3 regions of the Alkalihalobacillus sp. R86527 genome follow, and region 1 is predicted to be linked to each of the others. Evidence: riboswitches for the same ligand, from Rfam matches in the RefSeq annotation. Region 1 holds a riboswitch; each other region holds the start of a gene.
The links. A riboswitch is a leader RNA that binds a small molecule or an ion and turns the genes downstream of it on or off. The one in region 1 is predicted to bind S-adenosylmethionine.
Positions count from the first base shown of each region.

Region 2: another riboswitch for S-adenosylmethionine. It lies ahead of SJY16_RS19495 (acyl-CoA dehydrogenase family protein); the one in region 1 lies ahead of SJY16_RS08145 (Na+/H+ antiporter NhaC family protein).
Region 3: another riboswitch for S-adenosylmethionine. It lies ahead of msrA (peptide-methionine (S)-S-oxide reductase MsrA); the one in region 1 lies ahead of SJY16_RS08145 (Na+/H+ antiporter NhaC family protein).

Region 1 is NZ_JAXHBW010000001.1:1,595,022-1,602,919, reverse strand. It holds gene SJY16_RS08170 (TrmB family transcriptional regulator) at 1-234, shown strand, start outside; gene SJY16_RS08165 (AbrB/MazE/SpoVT family DNA-binding domain-containing protein) at 298-582, opposite strand; gene SJY16_RS08160 (hypothetical protein) at 1,176-1,637, shown strand; gene SJY16_RS08155 (SLC13 family permease) at 1,692-3,314, opposite strand; gene SJY16_RS08150 (hypothetical protein) at 3,615-4,292, shown strand; gene SJY16_RS08145 (Na+/H+ antiporter NhaC family protein) at 4,331-5,638, opposite strand; SAM riboswitch class I at 5,706-5,809, opposite strand; gene SJY16_RS08140 (alpha/beta fold hydrolase) at 5,907-6,746, opposite strand; gene SJY16_RS08135 (YolD-like family protein) at 6,841-7,170, opposite strand; gene SJY16_RS08130 (Y-family DNA polymerase) at 7,188-7,898, opposite strand, start outside.
Region 2 is NZ_JAXHBW010000001.1:3,729,254-3,737,151, reverse strand. It holds gene SJY16_RS19520 (DUF4030 domain-containing protein) at 1-604, shown strand, start outside; gene SJY16_RS19515 (ATP-binding cassette domain-containing protein) at 1,053-2,054, shown strand; gene SJY16_RS19510 (ABC transporter permease) at 2,051-2,878, shown strand; gene SJY16_RS19505 (polysaccharide deacetylase family protein) at 3,326-4,756, shown strand; gene ssuE (NADPH-dependent FMN reductase) at 4,802-5,332, opposite strand; gene SJY16_RS19495 (acyl-CoA dehydrogenase family protein) at 5,371-6,513, opposite strand; SAM riboswitch class I at 6,598-6,703, opposite strand; SAM riboswitch class I at 6,845-6,946, shown strand; gene SJY16_RS19490 (LLM class flavin-dependent oxidoreductase) at 7,030-7,898, shown strand, end outside.
Region 3 is NZ_JAXHBW010000001.1:1,999,197-2,007,094, forward strand. It holds gene SJY16_RS10160 (DNA topoisomerase III) at 1-644, opposite strand, end outside; gene SJY16_RS10165 (DUF2553 family protein) at 758-979, opposite strand; gene SJY16_RS10170 (alpha/beta hydrolase family protein) at 1,073-3,310, shown strand; gene msrA (peptide-methionine (S)-S-oxide reductase MsrA) at 3,363-4,019, opposite strand; SAM riboswitch class I at 4,120-4,233, opposite strand; gene SJY16_RS10180 (Na+/H+ antiporter NhaC family protein) at 4,318-5,721, opposite strand; gene fni (type 2 isopentenyl-diphosphate Delta-isomerase) at 5,797-6,840, opposite strand; gene SJY16_RS10190 (glycosyl-4,4'-diaponeurosporenoate acyltransferase CrtO family protein) at 6,821-7,336, opposite strand; gene SJY16_RS10195 (phytoene desaturase family protein) at 7,527-7,898, shown strand, end outside.

The sequences.
Region 1 (7,898 bases):
CATGTAGCCTTACAAAGAAGCCGCATCCTGATTATTGATAATAAAGAACTTCTCTTTGCTGGTTTTGAAGAAGCAGGGTGGCAAGCGATCCATACAAGCTCCCGACCGCTTGTGACATTCTTTACTGAATTCTTTTACCATGATGTCGCTCTTACTGAAATCACTCGTAAGTTCGGAAATATAATGATGGAGGACGAAGACATTAGAGACATTCTAATGAAACTAAGATACTGATCCATTAACGAGAAAAAAGCATGCCACTTGGCATGCTTTCACTATTAGATACTTTATCTCAATTCACGTTTTTACTTCTAGATTCTTTTCTATTTCCTCCCGTAGGATTGCCATCCCCTCAGGACTAAGTATGATAGTTCCATTACCAAAATACTTATTTTCATTTAATACTTCACCCGTTATCATACAAGCCATTTCTGGTTGATACTTCTTTAATACAATACGATCTTCACTAGTGAATATTTCCATAGGGTCTTTCACCTGGATATCGAGTGTACGTCGCAGTTCTTTTGGAATGACGATACGGCCCAGTTCATCAATTTTTCTAACGACACCTGTGCTCTTCAACCTTATCACCCCTTCTTTTTAACGAACGAATACGTTCTTTATTTAATTTTAATCGTTTATATGGAAACTAGCAAGTAAAATGCTAATTATTTTATAATTTTCCAAAATTATTCTATTGAACGCAAGTGATCGAATGAAAGATTACTGTTAGAAGTAGATAAAGAAGCAACTATCTAGATTAATAGTCAAAAAAAAACCGCCCGGATATACCGGGCGGATAAAAGGGGGAATTTTTTAAGGTAGTATGAAGATACCCCGACTGCAATCAAACTAAACCTCTTTTTTATAAATTATTTTTTACGATCGAGAATCTTTCAAATAATAGCCCCCCATAAAGTTTAACTCTTCTTACAAACGGATCAATTCACCTTTTTGCATCTTTTTTGGCCATTTCTAATCGATCCACCGTTCCCTCATCTTTTTACATTGAAAAGCCTTATAATCACATCTTCCTTATTGATGAACATTCTGATACACTTTTATAGTACTTGATCAAGGAACAGAGGGGGCTATATACTCCTATCCTTAACGTATAATAAATGATTAATTGTTCAGACTTACAATACAAATGAATGATATTAACAGGAGGCACTATGCTAACTTTTGAAGAAAAGCTACACATTATAGAATCAACGTTCCCTGAATTAACACGTAAAGATGTTTCGATGGGAAGGGTCAACTTTCATTATGAAGAAAGTGTTATGGATAAGAAGAACGTTGTGTACCATCTTCATCCTAATGGGAACGGCTTTGTATATGGAGAACTACTCGAAGAATACCCCGTAGATGATAGAGGAATGGTCAACATTCGTGACTTCTCAAGTAATGACCTACGAAAAATCGTTGGCGAGGCGATTCACACTCTCTCTGTGTTACCTGGGGAAGATATCGAGGAAGAAGTTTGGATGAACGAAGAAAACCAAACGCTCCACCTCGAATATGAGCCTGAGCTTGAGCTATGGAATGTTTATGCAGGTGACATGCTTGACGGAACTTTCCCATCTTATAATGAAGCGATCCAATATCTTGACGAGGAAGGATTCATTCGTCAATAATTTTAACCCCGCTGCATTCCATGAATGCAGCGGGGTTTTAAATTTCTACTAAGACTATTTCAATTGACTTGGAAACTCCGTAAGATTGATTCCCCATACTAGTGGCATGTAGAAATAAACGGCTATTGAAATGATAATGATAGATGTGATGTTAAGCCAAAAACCCGCTTTTGCCATATCAGGGATTTTCAAATAGCCAGATCCAAATACTACCGCGTTTGGAGGTGTTGCAACCGGAAGCATAAATGCACAGCTCGCTGCCACACCAGCACCAATCATCAGAGCGTACGGATGTACTGAAATTGCAGCAGACAAAGATGCCATAATCGGAAACATCATGGTTGCTGTAGCTGTATTCGACGTAATTTCTGTAAGAAAAATAACGAGTGCAGTGACTGCTAGTAAAATGACAAATAGATGTACCCCTTCAAGAACTGTTAATTGTTCTCCTATCCATTTGGCCAGTCCTGACTCCTGAAACCCTGCTGCAATCGCTAACCCTGCTCCAAATAATAGGAGAATACCCCAAGGGAGGCCTTTAGCTGTCTCCCAATCAAGCAAATAAGAACCCTTCTTCGTTGGCGAAGGTAGGATAAATAGTAGGATAGCAGCCGACATCGCTATAACAGTGTCGTTAATGTTTGGATTAAGATCGCTTAAAATAAACGATCGGCTAATCCAAGCAAATGCGGTTAAGGTAAACACCGCCATCACAATTTTTTCCTCTGAAGACATTGTCCCAAGCTCTTTTCTTTGTTTCGTAATAACCTGTTTCCCTCCTGGGAGCTCCTTCAGCTGCATAGGGAACGCTAGCTTAACAAGGTAGTACCAACAACCGACTAATAAGACCAACACGATCGGTACGCCAAACAGCATCCATCGAGCGAACGATATCTCAATTCCATACAACTCATTTACGATTGCTGCAAAAAAGGTGTTCGGTGGCGTTCCGATTAATGTAGCTAACCCTCCAATAGATGCACTATAAGCAATGCCCAACATCACTGCTTTTCCAAAGGGAAACGTTTTGATTTGTTCATCACCTAGATTCAACTGGTCAGAAACTTGATAGATCACCGCCATTCCAATCGGTACCATCATCATGGATGTGGCTGTATTCGAAATCCACATCGATAGAAATCCTGTCGCTGCCATAAATCCAAGTACGATCTTCTCTGTACTCGTACCAATTGCAGAAATAATAATTAGCGCTACCCTCTTATGTAAATTCCATTTCTGCATAGAAAGCGCTATCAAAAATCCTCCCATAAATAAAAATATAGTATTATCCCCATATGCCGAAGCTGTCATCCCGCCTTCTAGTCCTCCTGTAAGCGGAAATAATATGAGCGGCAAAAGCGAAGTAGCAGGAATTGGGATCGCCTCTGTTATCCACCAGGTTGCAATCCAGGCTGTGCTTGCGAGAATGGCGAGTGCTTCCCCTGTTAAACCTGAGGGGTGAAAAAAAAGTAAAATACAACTAAATAGCGCTGGACCAAGTAATAACCCGATGGTCTTTCGCTTGTCAAACTCCGGCTTTTTGCCTGACGTGTAACCCTCAATGTTTTTTTCTTTTGATGTAGAAGGGATTCCAGTTGTATTTGAAGAAGCGAATGTTAAGAGTTCTTTTGCTCGTCCATGTTCTAACCATAACTTGTTCCATAAGCTTACTAGCATTTCTTTATTGCCCTCCTATCTTTTTATATCTTATTAGTGTAGAAGTAGTGATTGAACGCTGTCAATTTCATTCATAAGGACAGGATGATGGTCTCATTTTATATAAGGACTTTAGTCTCGAATTATGAACAGCCTTGCACCCCTTTCATTAAAACCCCCTCAAATTTCCATAAGGGGCGAATAATGTAAGTTGATAGGATTAAATGTTATAATATTCTTACTACTATGCTTACCTTATTCTCAAAACCCGTTTCAGCAAGCGCTAAAAACAAGGCTCAAAATCGATCCAGGGGGTATTAGATGAGAAAAATACAACAAACTACAATTAATTCTGTTGTTAAATACGGACAAACCAAATTACCAAAATCCGCTAACACAGAATGTCCTGAGTGCGGGAACACCGCTTCTTTTCACTTAAAATTTGATTACCAAATCAACCAAACAGTGTTTTCCACATTTTCGAGGTGCTCAGTCTGCAAGGAGTCCATTCTCTTTGTATTAATCAAAACTTCCACCAGCGAGCAAGGTGAAGAAGTAGAATTATTTGTTCACCAAACTTCGTTCACTAGAGAGCCTCTAGGCCGTTTGGTGGGCACTGCGAGGCTTCCAGATGATCTCGAGCGCGTTTATCGCTCAGCTGTTAATGTACATAATATGAAAGACTGGACTGCTACTGCCGTCATGGCGAACCGCGTCTTAGAAAGCATCACACGGAGTTTTTTAGCTGACAATGAACTTACTCAACCGCTATCCAAGCAGCTAGAAGCCCTTGCAAAACAAGTTGATCTTGAAGAGCCAATTGTACGACTCGGACAATTGATGGGGAAAGGAAGCAATTTGCACAATCTACTTTGCCTGGAAAATTCCACAAGTGAAGAAACCGCTAACCTTATCATCGATTTATTGGACTCATTGATTGAATTTCTATATATACTCCCTCAAAAAATCGTTCATCTTCAAAAGCAAATTGAAGAATAAAGAAACCAGGCCTGTCATAGACGACGGCCTGGTTTCTTTTAATGTTCTACTGTGGACTCTTTTCGAAATGAAGGATAATTTATACCAATCGCAATGATACCCGCTACTGCCGTTAGGATTGGATAAATCGAATAAGGGATGAGTGCTAATGGCGAAATCGAGGCTAAGCCGGCTGCTGCTAGCAACTGTGCTCCATATGGCAACATTCCTTGAACACTTCCAGAAAAGATATCAAGTATACTTGCAGACTTCCTAGCATCAACATGATATTTCTCTGATATATTCTTTGCAAGTGGTCCCCCCATAATGATAGATATCGTGTTATTTGCCGTTGATAAATCAAGAATCGTTGCAAGTCCAGCAATACCGAACTCTGCTCCTTTTCGTGATTTCACTCGATTAAGGATTTTATCAAGAACGTACTGAACGCCTCCATTGTATCGGATTACTTCAATCATTCCCCCAATAATCAGCGCAATCATAGCAAGGTCTTCCATTCCTTTAATCCCATCAGTAACGGTAGATACTAGGCCGTTCAGACCAAAAGTACCGTTAAATAAGCCTACCGCCCCTGCAAACAACGTTCCACTAACGAGTACAATAAGCACATTGATTCCTACAATGGCTGCTATTAATACCCCAATGTAAGGTAACACGGTGATTAAATCAAATGATTTCCCGCCGTCTAGTGATGCCTTTTCTCCCATTGTTAAAAATCCATAAATGATAGCAGTAATAATGGCAGCCGGCAGGACGATGAAAAAGTTCACTTTAAATTTATCTTTCATCTTTGTATTTTGTGTTCGGACAGCTGCAATTGTCGTATCCGATATCATGGAAAGGTTATCTCCAAACATTGCACCACCGATAACGGCAGATAAAGTAAGAGCTACCGAAATACCCGTTTGCTCTGCAATCCCGATTCCAATTGGCGCTAACGCTACAATTGTCCCCATCGAGGTCCCCATTGATATCGATATAAAACACCCGATCAAAAACAAGCCAACAACGAGAAGACTTGCAGGTAATAGAGAGATACCCAGATTTACAATCGAATCTACAGCCCCTATTTTTTTCGCTGTTTCAGCAAAGGCTCCTGCTAATAGAAAGACAAGGATCATTAAGATGATATTAGAGTTTCCTGCTCCTCGACAAAAAACTTCTACTTTCTTCATAAAGCTTTCTTTTCGATTCATTGAGAGCGCAACTCCTGCAGCAATCAATGAGGCAAGCACAACTGGCATGCTATAAAAATCTTTCGTTACAACTGCTGTCCCAATAAAAAGCAAAATAAATATACCAAGCGGGATCAGCGCGAAGCCATTCCCTTTTATTTCTTTTTCCATTACACTTACTCCTTATTAGTTAATTTGTAGCAATCAAAAAAGCCCACTTCAAGAGAAGAGGGCTCTACTCTTATCTCTCAAGATTTCTCTTGCTGGAAGCAGCACCTTTCTGATTGTCAGAGGTTGCTGAAGCTTCTCAGGGCCAGTTCCCTCCGCTTCTCTTGATAAGAACTATTCGATTATTAGTGTTATGAAGTTTATCACGCATTATTCTTCTTCGTCAATAATAAAGTCGAATCGTGTCATTTATCGACTCGCTACAAGTGAGCTACCTTTGAATAAAGGTATGGATGTCGCTTAAAATGGAATGCGGTTGCTCTTCAGGAAGTAAATGACCTGTCTTTTCATACACGATCAACTCAGAATTCGGAAGATCCTCCGCTAATCGTTTGCCAATTTGCAACGGTACAACTCTATCGTGTTCCCCCCATATCAATAAACTCGGGGTTTTGATGTTTCTTAACTCTTCTTGAGAAAGGTCTCCTTCTCTATCTCGAATCATGCGTACAAGCGAGCGGAAAATACCCTCATTAAAGAAAGGCTGAACATACCCGTCTACCATTTCTTCATCGATTAAATCAGGATCGTACACACAATTCATGAGATTTCCCTTCGCTCCTTTACGCGAAAGCCATCGTTTTAAATACATTGAGAAAAAAGGCAAATAAGATGAATATACGAGACTCTGTTTGGCCTTTTCAAGATAGCCTGAACTACAAAGTAGTATATTTTTCTTAATAAGGTTCTCATTTAAGCCTGATGCTCTCAGTGCCACTTGCCCCCCCATCGAATGACCGATCATAATCGTTTCTTCAACACTTAACCGTTCAAGTAGTTCGATTACTACTTCTGCGAAGTTTTGATAAGAATGAACAAAACGACTGGATTTTTCACTTCTTCCAAATGGCGGAAGATCAATGGCTACAACAGTGTAGTACTTTGAAAGCAAGGGGATAAGCTTTCGATAACTGAACGTTGAGGACAAAAACCCATGCAATAACGTTAATACAGGACGATCGGAAGTAACTTCATTCTTATGATACTCATAATGAATATCGATCCCTTTAATATTTTCTTTATAATGTTTGAGGTTCTGAGCAGCTAGCATCTCACACTTCACTCCGTATAATAGTTTGTACGTATTTTACCCCTTTTCGCTAAGGAAAAACGTTTTCTATTTTGGAGAGTGTTACCAGCCACCGCTACTCTTCTCCTACATGCACGAGATTTTCGAAAGAGATGGTTTGTCTCTTCTCACTCATATCAACAATTCGTAATTCCATATTAAGCTGGTCTATATAATGAACATATCCTTTCACTACGTTTGTCATACCTTTTTGGAAGTAGTGAAAAGTAAGAGACCGATGAAACTCCATCGCTTCACATATAATATCGTTCATTTCCTCGATTTTCTGTTCATCGAGCTCAGGTTTTTGGCTTTTTCGGTCTTCTTCCTTCCATTCTCTCAGCTCTTTAACATGCTCTGGCAACATCATTGATGTCCACTTGATATTTCCTCGATCACGAATCACCTAAGCTCAACCCCTTCCTATGCTTTGTGACCTCCGACAAGTTTACTTCGATGCAATGCTGTACCAGCCTTTGTGTAGGAAACAGCTCGAAGCAAAGCATCAGAACCATACTTCTCTCTTATAGAATCCATGACATAGCCAAGGTCTCGTTGCTTTGGTCGTTTCATATTGAAAAGGTCAAGCTGCACTTCTTCATCTTCACAAATATTTGAAAGGGCAATTGATATTTTCCGCACCGTTTTCCCTCCATAAAACTCCTGAAAGAGCTGCAAACAGACGTCGTAAATTTCAAGTGTGATCGAAGTTGGACTGTCGATACTTCTCGACCTATGAAAGCCTCCACCTCCTTCGTCTTTACTATAGCCAATCCCAAGACTAATCGTACGCCCCGCTTTTCCAGCTCTTCTCGCGCGCCTCGCTACCTCTTCACTCATTTCTAAGATCACGTGTTTGACTTCTTTTTGTTCATGATAATCTCTAAGTAGAATCTGACTTTTACCAAAGCTGATTTGCCCTTGCATAATCGGAGCCCCAATTTCAGAAAGATCCACTCCCCAGGCGTGATGATAAAGCTGGTTGCCCATCACCCCGAATTTCTGTTCAAGAAGATGCAAAGGGTATTTTGCCAGTTGCTCGACATTCATAATGCCCATTCGATTTAGCGTGCGCTCAAGGCGCGGTCCAATTCCCCACATTTTACTAAGGGGAGAGATGGACCAAACCTTCTC
Region 2 (7,898 bases), 2.1 Mb from region 1:
CATTTTACAGTCCAAAAATTATGATGCCTATACATTCAAGGTGAGTAGGGATAAGGAACATAAGTTTGAAATGGATGGGAAAGTAGAGAAGGATCTGAATGAATTTAATATTATCTCTACTGCAATTACTGAAGAGCTAAGAAAATTAGATTACACCATAGAATCATTAGGGATGAGCTATGATCCAAAAACTATCGAATTAGAAATCCCTAATAGCGAGGATAGAATCGATGAGATAAAGCAAGTAATTAGTAATATTCTTAAAGTAAATAATCTAGACTCCATTTCGTTGAAAATAACGAAAGTTGACATAAACAGTAAAGATCTAGATGAGAGGTGGGCAGAGATATTAAGCATAGTTAGTGAAGATTTATTAGGGAAAAAGGATTACAAAGTTAAAAAGGTAGGATATTCTGTTAACCCTGAACCTAAACTCCAAATGTATATCGATTTACCTAGTACAGGTGAAAATTCAAAGAACTTCGCTCAACAACTTGAAAAAGTGATTGATGATTTCCTGAAATCAGAAAAAATGAAACCAATAGTTAATAATGATCCATACCAAATTACGATCTATAGTAAGGACGAGAAAATTATAAATTAATTTGACCCATTCGGGAATCGTTATTCTCTTTTGAATAGGTACTTGGTTACATACAGAAAATAGTTATAAAAGGTCCACTTCAAATAAATAATACTATTCAATTAAAGGGAGCAATTTTTCAATAAGAGCAATCGCTTTTTTACTATCTGGCAGCATTCCGATTATGAAGAAATATCGTATTTCACCAAAAAATGAACTTTTGGTATGATAGATATGTCCTTTAGCTGGTCTGCACTAAGGACATATTCATATACCAGGTGGCCACGAAATGAATTATAATCAAAATACAAAGCTTGCTCTAATAACTTCGCAAACTCTATCCCGGCATTGAATTCACCCCTTGGGATTCTCTAGAGGTAAGAGTAGGAGGTCCCTTTGGCAACCGAAATGTATTTTAAGAACTCTTAAATTAATGGGAATACTATCATTAAGGTGTACATAATTTCACTTGAAATTTGTTTATAAAAAAAAGCAGAGGGTGAACAAAGTGACGAATGAATATGCTATAGAAGCTAAAGGACTTGTCAAAGTGTTCGGGGATCAACGTGCGGTGGACGGTGTCGATCTTTCGATTCCAAAAGGGATGGTCTACGGGTTTCTGGGGCCTAATGGAGCAGGTAAGACGACAACGATTCGTATGCTTGCCACATTGCTGCAGCCGGATGGAGGAGAAGCTCACATTTTCGGTCATGATATTGTTTCAGAGGCAGGGAAGGTCCGGGAGCACATTAGTTTAACAGGGCAGTATGCTTCCATAGATGAGGATTTAACCGGTGTGGAAAACCTCGTTATTCTTTCAAAGCTGGCCGGCTATTCCCGCAAGGAAGCAAAAGAGCGGGCCAAAGAACTGCTTGTTGCTTTTGGTCTCGGGGAAGCAGCTAAAAAACAAGTGAAAAACTATTCTGGAGGAATGCGGCGCCGGATTGATATAGCGGCAAGCCTTATTTCTACCCCGGATCTTCTTTTTCTGGATGAACCTACAACAGGCCTTGATCCCCGCAGCCGAAACCAGGTTTGGGAAATTGTCAGAACTCTTGTTAAGGCAGGAACAACCGTTTTATTAACAACGCAATACTTGGAAGAAGCTGACCAGCTGGCGGATAGAATTGCGGTAATCAACCACGGGAAAATTATTGCAGAGGGTACGAGCAGAGAACTGAAAGCTTCGGTCGGGGCTGGAACGCTGCACGTGCAGTTGGAGAATTCAGATCATGAAGAGAAAGCGATGGCCATTCTTCAGGAGAAGCTTCAGACCTCTATACATTCATTGCCTGAGGGAGGCTCCTTGTCTGCTCAAGTAGGGGATGCTTCTCTTGTTGCTAAAGCTTTAGGGGACCTAACAAATGAAAATATACCAGTCAGTGATTTTTCCTTAGCAAAACCGAGTCTTGATGAAGTTTTCCTAACTTTAACAGGAGAGAAAACAGAAGAGAAGGAGGAGACGAAATGAGCCAGCCAAATGTCATTAAGGAAGAGCAATTGCGCCAAGCTATTACCTCTCGGAAGCGTCCTAAACGTCCGTCCGCACTGACTACTTCTTTAACCTTTTCATCAAGAGCGTTACTTAGGATAAAACATGTGCCAGAGCAGCTGTTTGATGTGACGGTGTTCCCTATCATTTTTCTACTTATGTTTACCTACCTTTTTGGCGGGGCCATCGCCGGTTCTACGAGTGAATACTTACAATTTCTCCTGCCGGGTATTCTCGTGATGACGGTCTCTCAAATCACAATGTATACGGGGATAGATTTGAATAATGATATACGTAAAGGGATTTTCGACCGTTTTCGAACGCTTCCGATATGGCTTCCTTCTGCCCTTGTTGGGGCCTTATTAGTAGATATGATCCGTTATTCCGGCGCCTCAATTATTATGCTTACGCTCGGTTTTATCCTGGGTTTTCGCCCTGAAGGAGGCTTTCTTGGTGTCATCGGGGCAATAGGCATGATTTTGATTTTTTGTTTCTGCTTATCGTGGGTTTGGACAACGCTTGGGATCATTATGAGGTCTGAGAAGTCTTTGATGATGGTCAGCTTTATGGTGCTCTTTCCACTCACTTTTGTCAGTAATGTATTTGTCGATCCGCAGACGTTACCCTCCTGGCTGGAGGGATTTGTCGATGTGAACCCTATTTCCCTGCTGGTTGATGCCGTAAGAGGCTTTATGCACGGAAATGTAACGGCTGAAGCTATCGGCTGGGTATTCCTCTCTTCGGCTGTATTTCTGATTATTTTTGCTCCGCTTACGATGTATCTATATAGAAATAAGAAGTAGTTTCCCAGTTTATTGCATTAGTCTATCCCATTTTAAAATGATGAAAATTAAAGCAAAAGTAAAAGCAGCGTTTCCTGTAAAAGGAAACGCTGTTTTTTAAGTTATTTCCTGTACCGGGGGCTTTGCTTTAATAAGCCCAATATATTACTTTATTTAATGAAGCGAAACCATGGGCGGCATGATGTAAGGCTGTCCTCACCCTTAAATGGATTTGAAACTGAATATTGACTGGATTTTGATTGTAATACTAAAAATTCTTGTCTAAGTAAGAGAGTCTCTCATTAGTTTTATACTTCTGGGAGGCTCTTTCTTTTATTAAAAACCGCTTCTTTCTTTGAGAGTGTTGCTAAGACTTTCATTTGCGTAAAGATTCAATCATTTTTTCTGGATAACATACAAGTTATACTAACTAGTGTTTAAATTCCTAACAAAAGGCGGAAATGATATATGAAACATCGTAGACGTTTGAAATGGCCAGCTTGGGTTATTCTCTTTCTATTGCTCATTGCAGCAGTATGGGGAGGTGTAACGCAATTATTTCCGAGTAAGGAAGAAGTAAAAGTAGAAGTCGATCAAGAAGATATGAGTAACTATCCAGGTCTTAATCTCCAAACGCGTACGACAGAATCAGAAACTTATACAACGTCAATCAGTGACTTGGAAACCACTAGTCAAAAGGTGAATCAATCGATCCAACAATGGATTAAGGAAAAGAAAGACTCTTTTTATAGAACCGTTGAAGAAAGGGACTTCGAGGAAAGGGCACGTGGTCACTTAAACATTCAGGTGGAAACCAAACCGTGGTCAAAAAATAAGTATAGCTTGATATTCACTTCTTATGAATACGTAGGGGGTGCAAATGGGAATGAGACGGTTATGCCCTTGGTGATTGATCTTGAGAAAGACCGAGTTTTAAAGATTGAAGACGTTCTAAAAGAAGATACTGGGGCTATGAAAAAGCTTCAAACTGAAGTGAAAAAACGATTGGAAGATAATGAAAATCTTCAAGGTTATATTCTTGAAGAAGATATGAAGAAAGCTTTATCAGATCCAGGCAGTTGGAAATGGTCTTTATCAAAAGAATGCTTAGTCATCCATTTTAATAAATATGAGGTTGCAGCCGGGGTCGCTGGAAATGTCCAGGTGAACATTCCATTAGATAAAGTCACTTCATATTTGAAAGAGGATATCATTAATGAAATGGACATCCTACAAGAACCTGAAGAGCCTGAAACCGAGAATAAACCGGATCAGGTCCAATTAGATGAGGATGGAAAATACATTGCATTAACTTTTGATGACGGCCCACACCAAACCGTAACGCCAAAAGTATTGGATATCCTTGAAAAACACAACGCCAAAGCCACCTTCTTTATGCTTGGTAGCCAGGTGGAGTACTATCCCACGATCGCTCGCCAGGTTGCGGAAGAAGGGCATGAAATAGGGAACCACACGGAGAATCACATGGACCTTTCCAATTTAGGTCCAGAGAGCATCCGAAGGGAAATTCAACAATCCAGTGATGAAATCGAGAAAGCAACTGGACAGGAGCCTCAATTAGTTCGTCCTCCTTATGGAGCGTTGAATAAGCATGTCGAAGCGGTTTCGAAACAAATGGGTACTCCTATCATCAATTGGTCAGTCGATTCATTGGATTGGCAAACGTTACAGGCATCTGCGGTTATTAAAGAAGTAGGAGAAAATGCGACTAGCGGAGCGATTGTTCTGTTGCATGACATTCATCCGAGTACAGCCGAAGCTCTTCCTGAACTACTCACTCAATTAGAACAAAGAGGATACCAATTTGTGACTGTCTCGCAATTACTTGAGATTCAAAATAAAACAAGTATCGTGCCATACTATGGGAAACTTAAATAAAGTAAGAGCTCAACTGATATGTTGAGCTCTTACTTTTTATTTTCCTTATTTCTTCAATTCTTCCACTAGCGTCTCCAAATTAACCCTCATCCGTTCCTTCGCTTCCTCATCCAACACATACATATTCCCCTCAACACGCTGAACGTGCTGGTCGATCACATACGCACCGCTAAGTAGATTCGTCGCTCCAAGTGAAGAGAGAACAGGCTTGAGGGCATAATCGATCGCGAGTAAATGCCCGAACGAACCACCAATCATCAATGGCAAAACAGCTTTTCCTTTCAAAGCTTTTTGTGGGAGAAGATCAAGATAGGTCTTCAATATCCCTGTATACGATGCCTTATAAACAGGGGTCAAAATAATCACAGCATCCGCTTTCTCTACTTTTTCATTTGCTTCTAAAATTTCAGGACTATTAAAGTTAGCGGTGATTAAATCGGTAGCGGGTAAGTCGATTACATTGATTGATTCATAGGAGATCGACTTCTCATCTAAATAACTTTCTGCATAATCTTTGATACCTTTCAATCTCGATTGCAGGGAATTTCCTCCGTAAATAAGTACAACGTTGCTCATCTTTTTTCACGCTCCTAAACTAGTGTTATAACACGTACTTAGTCATCAAACACGCTGTTTGCAAGACTATACACAATCGCATCGTCCGTCGGCGGGTTATGAAGCCCTGCTCGCACATTTCGAAAGTGCCGCTGTAATGGGTTGCTGGCAGAGAGACTTCTAGCACCGACCACACGCATCGCTAAGTCTACGACCCGGTTTGCGCTATTTGTTACGATATGCTTCACTGCTGCTAAATCAGACCCCATATTATGACGTTTATCAGGGTTTTCGCTCCATCGCTTTGCGACAGAGTAAAGAACTTCTCTCGCGTTGAATATCTCTAACTGCATTTCCCCAATCTTCCTACGTACTTCCGAGACATCTTTAATAGGTCCAGGAAGAGTGGAAGGAGAGAAGGAGGAGGCGAATTCTACCGTGTAGTCCATGGCTGACGTTGCGATGCCAAGGTACACTGCGGGAATCTGAAGATACCATCCTTTCGGGGATGCCTTGTGATTCTCCTCGATTACCAATAGATCTTCAGGTTTAACATGGACGTTATGTAGAACGAGATCATCACTCTTCGTACCTTTCATCGAGATACTATCCCACGTTTCCTCGACCTGAACACCTTTTAGCTTATGGTCGATCAGCAAATACCCTTTCTTACCGGTTTGGTCCACATCGGCGGTCACGATCGAATAATCCAGAGCCACCGCCATCGACGTAAACGATTTCCGTCCATTGATCAACCAGCCGTTTGTCGTTCTGGTAGCAGTCGTAAGAGGAATGCCTCCGCGTGAAGGACTGCCGGTCGCTTTTTCTGTTTGCGCGAGGTTTAAGAGTGCTTTTTCGTTTACGATCAACTCGCACACTTTAGAGAATACAGCTTCATCCCACGCTCTTAATTCAGCGATTTCTAATATGACGCCAAGCTGCCAGCCGAGCGATAGAGCCGTAGGACCATCACCTGATGCTAGCTGTTCTTGAACTTTCAAGAACTCGTACAGGTTAAGACCGTAGCCTCCGTATTCTTTTGGCACAGTGAGAGATAGAAAATTCTTCTCCTTTAAGTCTTCGAAATTCTCGTAAGGAAACCTTTCCTCTTCATCGTATTTGGCGGCTCTTGTTTTAAACCGTTCTACAAGTTCTTTGACGTCTTCTTCTAAGTTTGGCTGTTTTTCAGTTACGAGTGGCATCAGTATCCTCCTTTTTTTCTATACAAAAAAAGTCTACTTTCAGCTGAAAGTAGACTTAGGCTCTCCATGATTCGAACCATACAAGCTTCATCTTTCAGACAAAAAGTCTGCTGGAATGAGCACCTTGCTTAAGATAAGCGGTTGCTGCAGGATCGTTGGACCAGATTCCTCCCCTGACTCTAGATAAATGTATTAGCGCGTTAAAGAATAGAATAAAGACAAATTAATCCAATGTCAACAAGTAATTAGAAAAGAAATAATTTTTTGATATCTTGTTGACAGGTCATGAATCGGTGCTGTATATTCATCGTTAAATTCCATAAAACAAACTTTCTTATCAAGAGAGGTGGAGGGACTGGCCCTTTGAAGCCTCGGCAACAGACTCGCATGAGTACTGTGCCAATTCCAGCAAGCAATGCTTGAAGGATAAGAAAAGACAGTTGCTTTTTCAAGGCCTCTTCTTTTCTTATGAAGAGGCCTTTTTGCGTCTTAAAAAAAGAGTGGAGGTATGGAGAGATGAGTAAACAAATTATTTTAAATGCGTTTGACATGAACAGTTCGATGCACAATTCACACGGGCTATGGAAACATGCAGAGAGCAAGCGTCATCAGAGATACAAAGACTTAGACTACTGGATCGATCTTGCTAAGACGTTAGAGAAAGGGAAATTCGATGCGATTTTCTTTGCGGATGTTCTCGGTGTGTATGATGTTTATCAAAAAAGTAAAGATCCTTCGATTCGTGACGGGTTGCAAGTTCCAATCAACGATCCTGCTCTTCTTGTTCCAGCGATGGCAAGTGTCACGAATCATCTCTCATTCGCTGTAACGGTGAGTACGACATACGAAGCACCGTTTGGAAATGCCCGTAGGTTTTCGACGCTTGATCATCTAACGAAAGGGCGAGTTGCCTGGAATGTTGTGACGTCTTATTTACCGAATGCAGCACGTAACTTTGGTCTCGATAAGATGATTCGTCATGATGAACGGTATGATATCGCTCATGAGTATATGGACGTGTCCTACAAATTGTGGGAGAGCAGTTGGGAGGATGGAGCGGTTGTTGAAGATCATCAAACAGATACGCTTGTTGATCCATACAAAGTTCATGAAATCGATCATGAAGGTCACTATTTTAGTGTAGAAGGGCCTCATCTTAGTGAACCATCGCCACAACGAACGCCTGTCATCTATCAAGCTGGAACATCCGAGAAGGGACGCGAATTTGCTTCAAAGCATGCGGAGTGTGTTTTTGTTGGCGGTCCTACACCAGAGCGAATCCGGTATTATGCCGAGGATATTCGTGAGCGTGCCGTTAAGCATGGAAGAAATCCTGATAACGTAAAGATCTTCTCATTTTTAAGCGTAATTGTCGGTGAAACAAC
Region 3 (7,898 bases), 400 kb from region 1:
TTTTCACGCTTTACAACGAGTGCAAGCGTTGGAGTTTGGACTCTTCCAGCAGAAAATACATCTTGAATCCCTTTTTGCTTAAATAATAGCGTATATGCTCTTGATGCGTTAATTCCAACTACCCAGTCTGCACATGATCGTGCATAGGCTTCGAAATATAAGTTTCTCGTATCTCTTTCACCTCGTAGTGAGTTGAATCCTTCTTTTACCGCTTTTTCTGTTAGTGACGAAATCCATAAGCGTTGCATCGGTTTTTTACAACCGGTTTGGTTGATGATGGTCCTGACGATAAGCTCACCTTCCCGGCCAGCATCTCCCGCATGAATGATGGAACCAACATCTTTCTTTTGAAGAAGTTCTTTAATAATCTTAAATTGCTTCCATTTGCTTTTAGAAACCTGGTATTGAAATTGCTCTGGTATCATCGGTAAGGTTTGTAACGTCCATTTCTTCCATTCGGTTTTGTACGTTTCTGGAGGAACTAGTTCACAAAGGTGTCCTACTGCCCATGTTACGTATGCGCCACCTGGGAAATCAGATGTGGGCTTAATATATATGTACCCCTGTTTTTTTTCAGAAGGATAAGGAGCGGCCAACCTTGAGCCCTGATCAGGCTTTTCCGCTATAATGCAAACTGCTTCCAATCAAAACATCCCTTCTTAATCATGATTAAAACGTGTTTTCATATTTCAGTATAGCTCACTCTGTACAGTTGTGGACATAAAAAAACTGCTGATAAGACAGCAGTCATCTTACATTAACACCAACCTAAATCACAATCAAACACGAATTGTTTGATAACCTCTGGTTCTTTTTCTAGAACGTATATTCGATGATTTTCTACTACATAGGATGAATTCACCCTATATACTGATGTGTTTAAGTTCAATTCTCCTATCTTCACCTTGTTTCTATAAAGGTCGATCGTACCTTTGTTTAGCTTTCCTACCACAATGCTTGTAATATCCGTTTTTTTCATAAACTTCCCCTCTTTTCCTAAAGAAAATACACGCTCAAACTGGATGGTGTCTTTGATATAATGAAGAAATGATAAAAGAAAGGGAGGGTATCTTTGGAACAACAGCATGATTATGAACGGCGTAGCATGGTACATAGTAAGAAAAATGTTGTCCAAAAAAGTTATTTAAGATTGTCGAATCATATAAGAACCGTTTTCCAAAGAATGTGGAAAGGTGCTTCCTATGGGGCATTGTTGATGACGATGTTCCTTATTTTTTCGATAGGTTTTGATTTCCATACTGGACTTGGCAAAGGAATCGATATTCTCATATTCTCACTCCTGAGTGTTTTGGGTACGTTGGTCATCTTCTACATTGTAAAGCTCTTCGTAAAATATTTAGTGAAGCTTCCAGTTTTCTTTATAGCTGCATTAGCTGTGTCTGTTGGACTAATTATTTATACACTTGATCAGTTTAAATCTCTTGAGAACATCTTACCTCTTGCCTATTTGGTTGCAGGTATTGGCTTAGTCATAGGAGGCTTTTTAGGGTACCCTATCGTTCATGGAATGAAGAGACCTTCTTCTATTTTTATGCTGGCGTTTGGAACCCTAATAACCGCAATCTTTTTTTATTGGCTGTTCACACCAGGTATAACTGAAGAACGATTACATGTCGAGCAACAAACCCTCTCTCCAGTAAGTGAAAACCCCTCTTTGCCGGGTAAATATGACATAAAAACGTTTACTTACGGAAGTGGTACAGACAAACATAGAGAAGTTTTCGGGGAAAAGGTAGATGTTCAAACAACGTCTGTTAACGGTTCCGCCCTTATTGGTGACTGGTCGAAACTACGTGAAATGTTCTGGGGCTTTACTGATACAAACCTCCCTATTAATGGTAGGGTGTGGATGCCTGATGGTGAGGGGAAATTCCCTTTAGTGTTGATGGTCCACGGTAATCACAAGATGGAAGACTTCTCAGATGAAGGCTATCGTTATCTAGGTGAATTACTTGCTAGTAGAGGTTTTATCACTGTATCAGTGGATGAGAATTTCTTGAATTCTTCTTGGTCTGGTAGTTTAGGAGGAGATATTAATGGAAGAGCGTGGATGCTATTAAGTCATCTAAAAGAAATTGAAAAACTATCAACAAAGAAACAAGCGCCGTTTTATGAAAAAGTAGATTTCGAGAACATTGCTCTTACCGGCCATTCACGCGGTGGACAAGCAGCTATTCTGGCGGCAAAGTTCAATAAGTTAGAGCGTTATCCAAACAACGCATATAAACGGTTCGACTTTCAGTATAATATCAAAAGCGTTATTGCAATCGCCCCGACCGATTACCATACAATTGCAGATCGGAAAATTGAATTGAATGATGTGAATTACTTAATCCTACATGGTTCATACGACAGTGATCTTTCTGAATTTGAAGGCGACCGTCAATTCAATGGAATCACCTTAACTGGTAGAAAGAATATCATGAAAGCTGCTCTTTATGTGGATCGAGCAAACCATGGACAGTTTAACACTACATGGGGAGACAACGACACGTACTTTCCATTCACGCTTTTATTAAATAAAAAACCTCTTCTAGATGGAAAAGAACAGCGACAAATTGCGAAGACGTATGTTTCAGGTTTTTTAGAGGCAACCCTTCATGATGATTCATCTTTTGTACCGATGTTTGAAGATTATCGATATGCATTAGAATGGCTACCTTCGACAACCTATATTAATAAATATGAGGATCCTTCGTATCATATCTTTAGTGATTTTGAAGAGGATGTAGATGTCTCCACGGCTTCTTCTCCTTATCTCAATATGGATGCCGAGGGATTATTGCAATGGTATGAAGGTGAATTGGAATTTAGAAGAAATAAAGTAAGAGATAATCACGGAGTGTTTCTAAAATGGGATCATGCTTATTCAAAGAATGGCTCATATACGCTTTCGTTTAAGAAGTTATTGGAAAACCCTTATTCATTTAATAAGAATAGCGCCTTAACCTTCACAGCAGGAAATGTTTCTGACGAGGAAGAAGTTGTAATGGATTTTAGTATTGTTGCTACTTCTGAGAACGGGGAATCCGCAAGTGTACAAATAAGTGATGTTATGAGTATGCATCCGGTCCTCCCTATCCAGCATACGAAAACAAAATTTTATGAAGAAGCGCGATTTGGTGATCCTACAGAACCAGTTTTACAAACCTTCAATATACCGATGACAACATTTATGGATCAAAACAGTTCTTTTCAACCGGAGAAGCTCACTTCTATTCGCTTTAAGTTTGATGAATCAGAGAGAGGTAAACTATTCTTAGATCATATTGGTGTTAACCGGAGATAGAGTATACAAAAAGGCTTTCCCAAATCTTTAAGGGAAAGCCTTTTTTATCCTATCATGAAATTTTGCAAGAAGATTGACCATGTTTCGCAAGGTAGCTCTGATGGTATTCATCAGCTCTATAGAAATTGGCTGCAGGTACAATTTGAGTTACAATCGGTTTTTTGAACTTTCCAGATGCCGTAAGTTCTGCTTTCGCCTTTTCAGCTAACGTTCTTTGCTCATCAGAACTATAAAAAATAGCTGAGCGATATCTAGTGCCAACATCTTCTCCCTGACGGTTCAGTGAAGTTGGGTTATGGTTTTCGAAAAATACTTGAAGCAACTCATCATATGAAATGATTGCTGGATTATATTCTACGAGTACAGCTTCTGCGTGCCCTGTTAATTCTTTATAGACTTCTTCGTAGGAAGGATCGATCGTTTTTCCTCCGGTAAAGCCAGCAGATGTGGACGTTACCCCATTTAACTGCTGAAATAGTGCTTCTACTCCCCAAAAACATCCTGCTGCAAATACTGCTCTTTCCATTGTTTCCACTCCATTTCTCCAAGTGTCGTTTCTATTTTGGCCAGCTTTTTCTAAATATATGTCTTCGAGTTCACTCAGAGATAACATATAAAGCTGTTTATTATTTTTCTTATAGATTCCTTTTCCTAAAAGGCTTTTGATCATCATTTGTTTTTTTTCTTCATCTTTTGATACAAGTTGCATATTCGTTCACTCCTTTATTAATAAACCGTTTGATGAGGAGTGCATATAAAAAAACCCTCATCTGCCCGAACAGAAGAGGGTTGGTTATACCGATCGCCTCTTCTTATTTTCCGACTTTCGCCGCAGGAATTGGCACGGTGCTCCCGTATAAAATCTATAGGAATCCGTTGCCGAGGTATCTAAGGGCCAGTCCCTCCACCTCTCTGAATAAGAAGATCCTTGAAAAAGGATTATTAAGTTAATGACAATGTTAAAGGTTGTAACACTAGGTGTCAATAGAAAAGCTTACATTAGTGCGCTAAATAATAAAAGAAATTACAAAATAACCAATTGCAGATACAGCAGCACCAATGAGTGCTGGCTTGAGCTTGAATGTTGCATAAGTCATTGTATTTAATTTGAGAATTTTTGCTATTGTATTCGTGTTATCACTTAGAGGTGAAGAAAATGCTCCAAATGTCCCGCTTGCAAATACAGCACCGATCACAAGAGGTAATGATGTCCCTGTTGTTGCACCAAGAGATATTCCAAGTGGCATGAGAATCCCCCATGTTCCCCATGAGGAACCGATAAAGTAAGAAACAAACGAACCAACAAGAAACAAGACCGGTGGTACAAATAATACAGGAATCCAGTTTAAGTTCTGTGTAACAAAGGTTGAAAATCCTAAAGTTTCAGCTGAGGAAGCAAGTCCCCAAACAACTGTGAGTAAAACGATTACAGCCATCATATCGTTCCCACCTTCAATAAAAAAGGTGACGAGATTCTTGAGAGTGAACTTTTGGAACAAATAAAAAACAAATGTTAATAGAACCGTTGTCAGGAGGGCAAACACCATGGCATCTAATACATCTGCTTCGATAAAAGCTTCGATTATCCCCGTAAATCCTTTTTCATAGCCATTCCAATATGTAAGGAAGAGTGTAAGAAGAATAACACCACTTAGAGGAACCAATAAGTTCATTGGTTTAGCTGGTAGATCCTTCGAAACGACAGGGTGACAATCTTCCCACTTATCATCTATTTCTTTTTCGAGATTTCCTGCATCGGTAGCTGGTTTTTTATTATGATGAAAAAAACTTAAATAAAACCCAATGATGATGATTGAAATAGAGAAGAAATTATAAGGGATACTTTCTAGAAATAATCTGTACCCATCACCTTCGAGACCCTGCCCTTTTAAAGAAAGGTCTACAACAGATGACATGTACCCCACAAATGCAGTAGCGATTGGAATCAGTACAATTACCGGGGTAGCTGTGGTTTCGATTACAAACCCAAGTTCCTGTGGAGTCATCTTTACTTTCTTTAGAAGTGCCTTCATTATAGGAGCGACCGTCACGATACGGAAACTGGGTGCACTGAAAGTACCTAGCGTTGAAAGCCATGTTAGAAACAATGCGCCTCTTTTCGAATTGATTTTACTTGAGGCTGTTTGAACAAATCCTTTGATTCCACCTGTATATTTCATCATTCCGATAAGACCAGTAAACATATATAAAAAGATAATAATCTTAATATTGCTTTCATCTTTCAGGCCACTCATGATAAATTGGTAAAATTGTTCTAACCCAGAAATAAGACCAGGCTTGTGTATGAATGATGCTGTTAACAATCCTGCTGTTAACCCCGGTATTACGAGTTTGGTTTTAACCGCAACAAGGATAACAACTACGAATGGTATAATCGAAAGCCAATCCATTTATTATCCCCCCTTTTCCAATTAGTTTGCACTTGGAAAAGGGACCTATACAAAAAGCCGGAGAAAATTCTCCGGCTAAGATTGACGCAATGATTTTGTGTGTTTTAAATCGTGAATCGATGAAGCGCCAATACCGAACATAGCAGTTTGAAGTTCGAACTTTATTCTTTTGAGTTGATCAGAAAGAGCTTGTTCGCTTTCATCGACAGCGTGATGAAGAAGAGCTCTACCAAACCCTGCAAGATCAGCTCCGAGAGCAATACTCTTTGCAGCATCGACACCATTTTTCAACCCACCACTTGCAATTAATGGAACGGTGGGAAGGTCTTTTCGAACATCTATCAAACATTCGGCGGTAGCATTGCCCCACCCTTTAAACGCTTCAGCTGCTTGCTCTCTTAAGGTCTGATGAGAGCGGTAGCTTTCAACCTGAATCCACGATGTTCCACCGGCTCCTGCTACATCGATGAAGTCTACACCTATGTTGACCAAGCTTCTAGCCGTTTCATTATCGATCCCCATACCAACTTCTTTTACGCCTACCGGCACTTCAAGTCTTTTTGCTACTTCTTTAATTTTTGGAAGTAAGCTTTTGAAGTTTGTGTCGCCTTCGGGTTGAAACACTTCTTGAAGAGAGTTTACATGAAGGATGAGTCCATCGGCTTCAATCAGATCGATTGCCTTTTTACATTCTTCTACTGTAAAACCATAATTCAACTGCACGGCACCTATATTTGCAAAGATCGGAATCGTAGGAGCAAACTTTCTTACTTCGAATGAATAAACAGAGCGTTCTTCCTGTATCGCAGCCCGCATGGAGCCTACACCAAGTGCCCATCCCTCTGCTTCAGCAGTTTTCGCAAGACGCTTATTTATCTCCCAAGCACGTTTGGTCCCTCCAGTCATCGAACTGATTAGAAAAGGTGAAGCTACTTGTTTACCAAGGAATTCTGTTGATAGATCGATATCATCAAAATCGATTTCTGGTAATGCTCGATGTTTAAATCTAAATTTTTCTAATCCAGTGGTGATTCCTTGTCCTTCGACTTCTTCGGTGAGACAAATATCAATATGTTCATTTTTTCTGCTTTCTGTTTGATCATATTCCGTATGTTTCAACTGATGACCTCCTGCGTTTTTCTTTATTCTTTATTTTAGGCAATATTAGTTCTAGTCTGTATCGATTGTATCGTTGGATCATGATGAAAGGTATATTCACAATAAGGGAATAGGCAACCATAAACCAGCCTACTAGAGGAGGATTCCAGAGAAAGAACAAGAGTGAAGGTGGAATTAAGATCCAGTGATTGAACTCCGCTCTTTTCGTTTCAACGATGAATTTCGTAACATAGGTTACTGTTAAAGTTTTGAGCTTTTTCTTACGAAACCCTCCTCTGAATATACCTCCTCCATCAGGAAGAACCGTTTTCCAAGATCTAATTTTCAATATTTCGTACAAAGCAGCTTCCTCTCTCTTCCTATGATGAAGGTTCCGTGACTCGTAGAAGGAATCAGGGACTTTCAAACAGAAATAAGAGAGACAAACATGTATGGTAAACCAGGCAATAAAGTTTGCTATGATCAATCCACTTATTGAAAGATGAAATACCTGCATGGGCTACCCAACTTTCATTATTTGTTTACAGTCTTTCGTTTAAGATGATATTTAGTCATTAGTTGATCATCTTGTACATAACACACCCGTGACTGTCATCTTACTTTCACAAAGGTTATACTTACACTATACAGCCGCTTATAAAAAAAGTCGACGTAAATACCTTTTTTACAATGAGGAGGAGAGAATAATGGGAAAGAAAACAATCGTGATTGGCGCTGGTCTAGGTGGGTTATCGGCAGCGATCCGTTTAGCCGCTGATGGACATGATGTTACGGTTCTAGAAAAAAACGAACGTCCTGGTGGCAAGTTGAACAGAAGGTCTGGAAAAGGATTCAACTTTGATACTGGTCCATCGATTTTAACGATGCCTTGGGTACTGGAAAAGCTTTTTAAAAGCGCTGATCGCAATCTAAACGATTATATGAACATTACTCGAATCGAACCACAGTGGCGCACGTTTTTTGAAGATGGCGAAGAAATCGATGTTACAAGTGATTTAGCTGTCATGCTATCAGAGGTACATAAACAATCTGAAAAAGACTACTCAAATTTCCTCGCT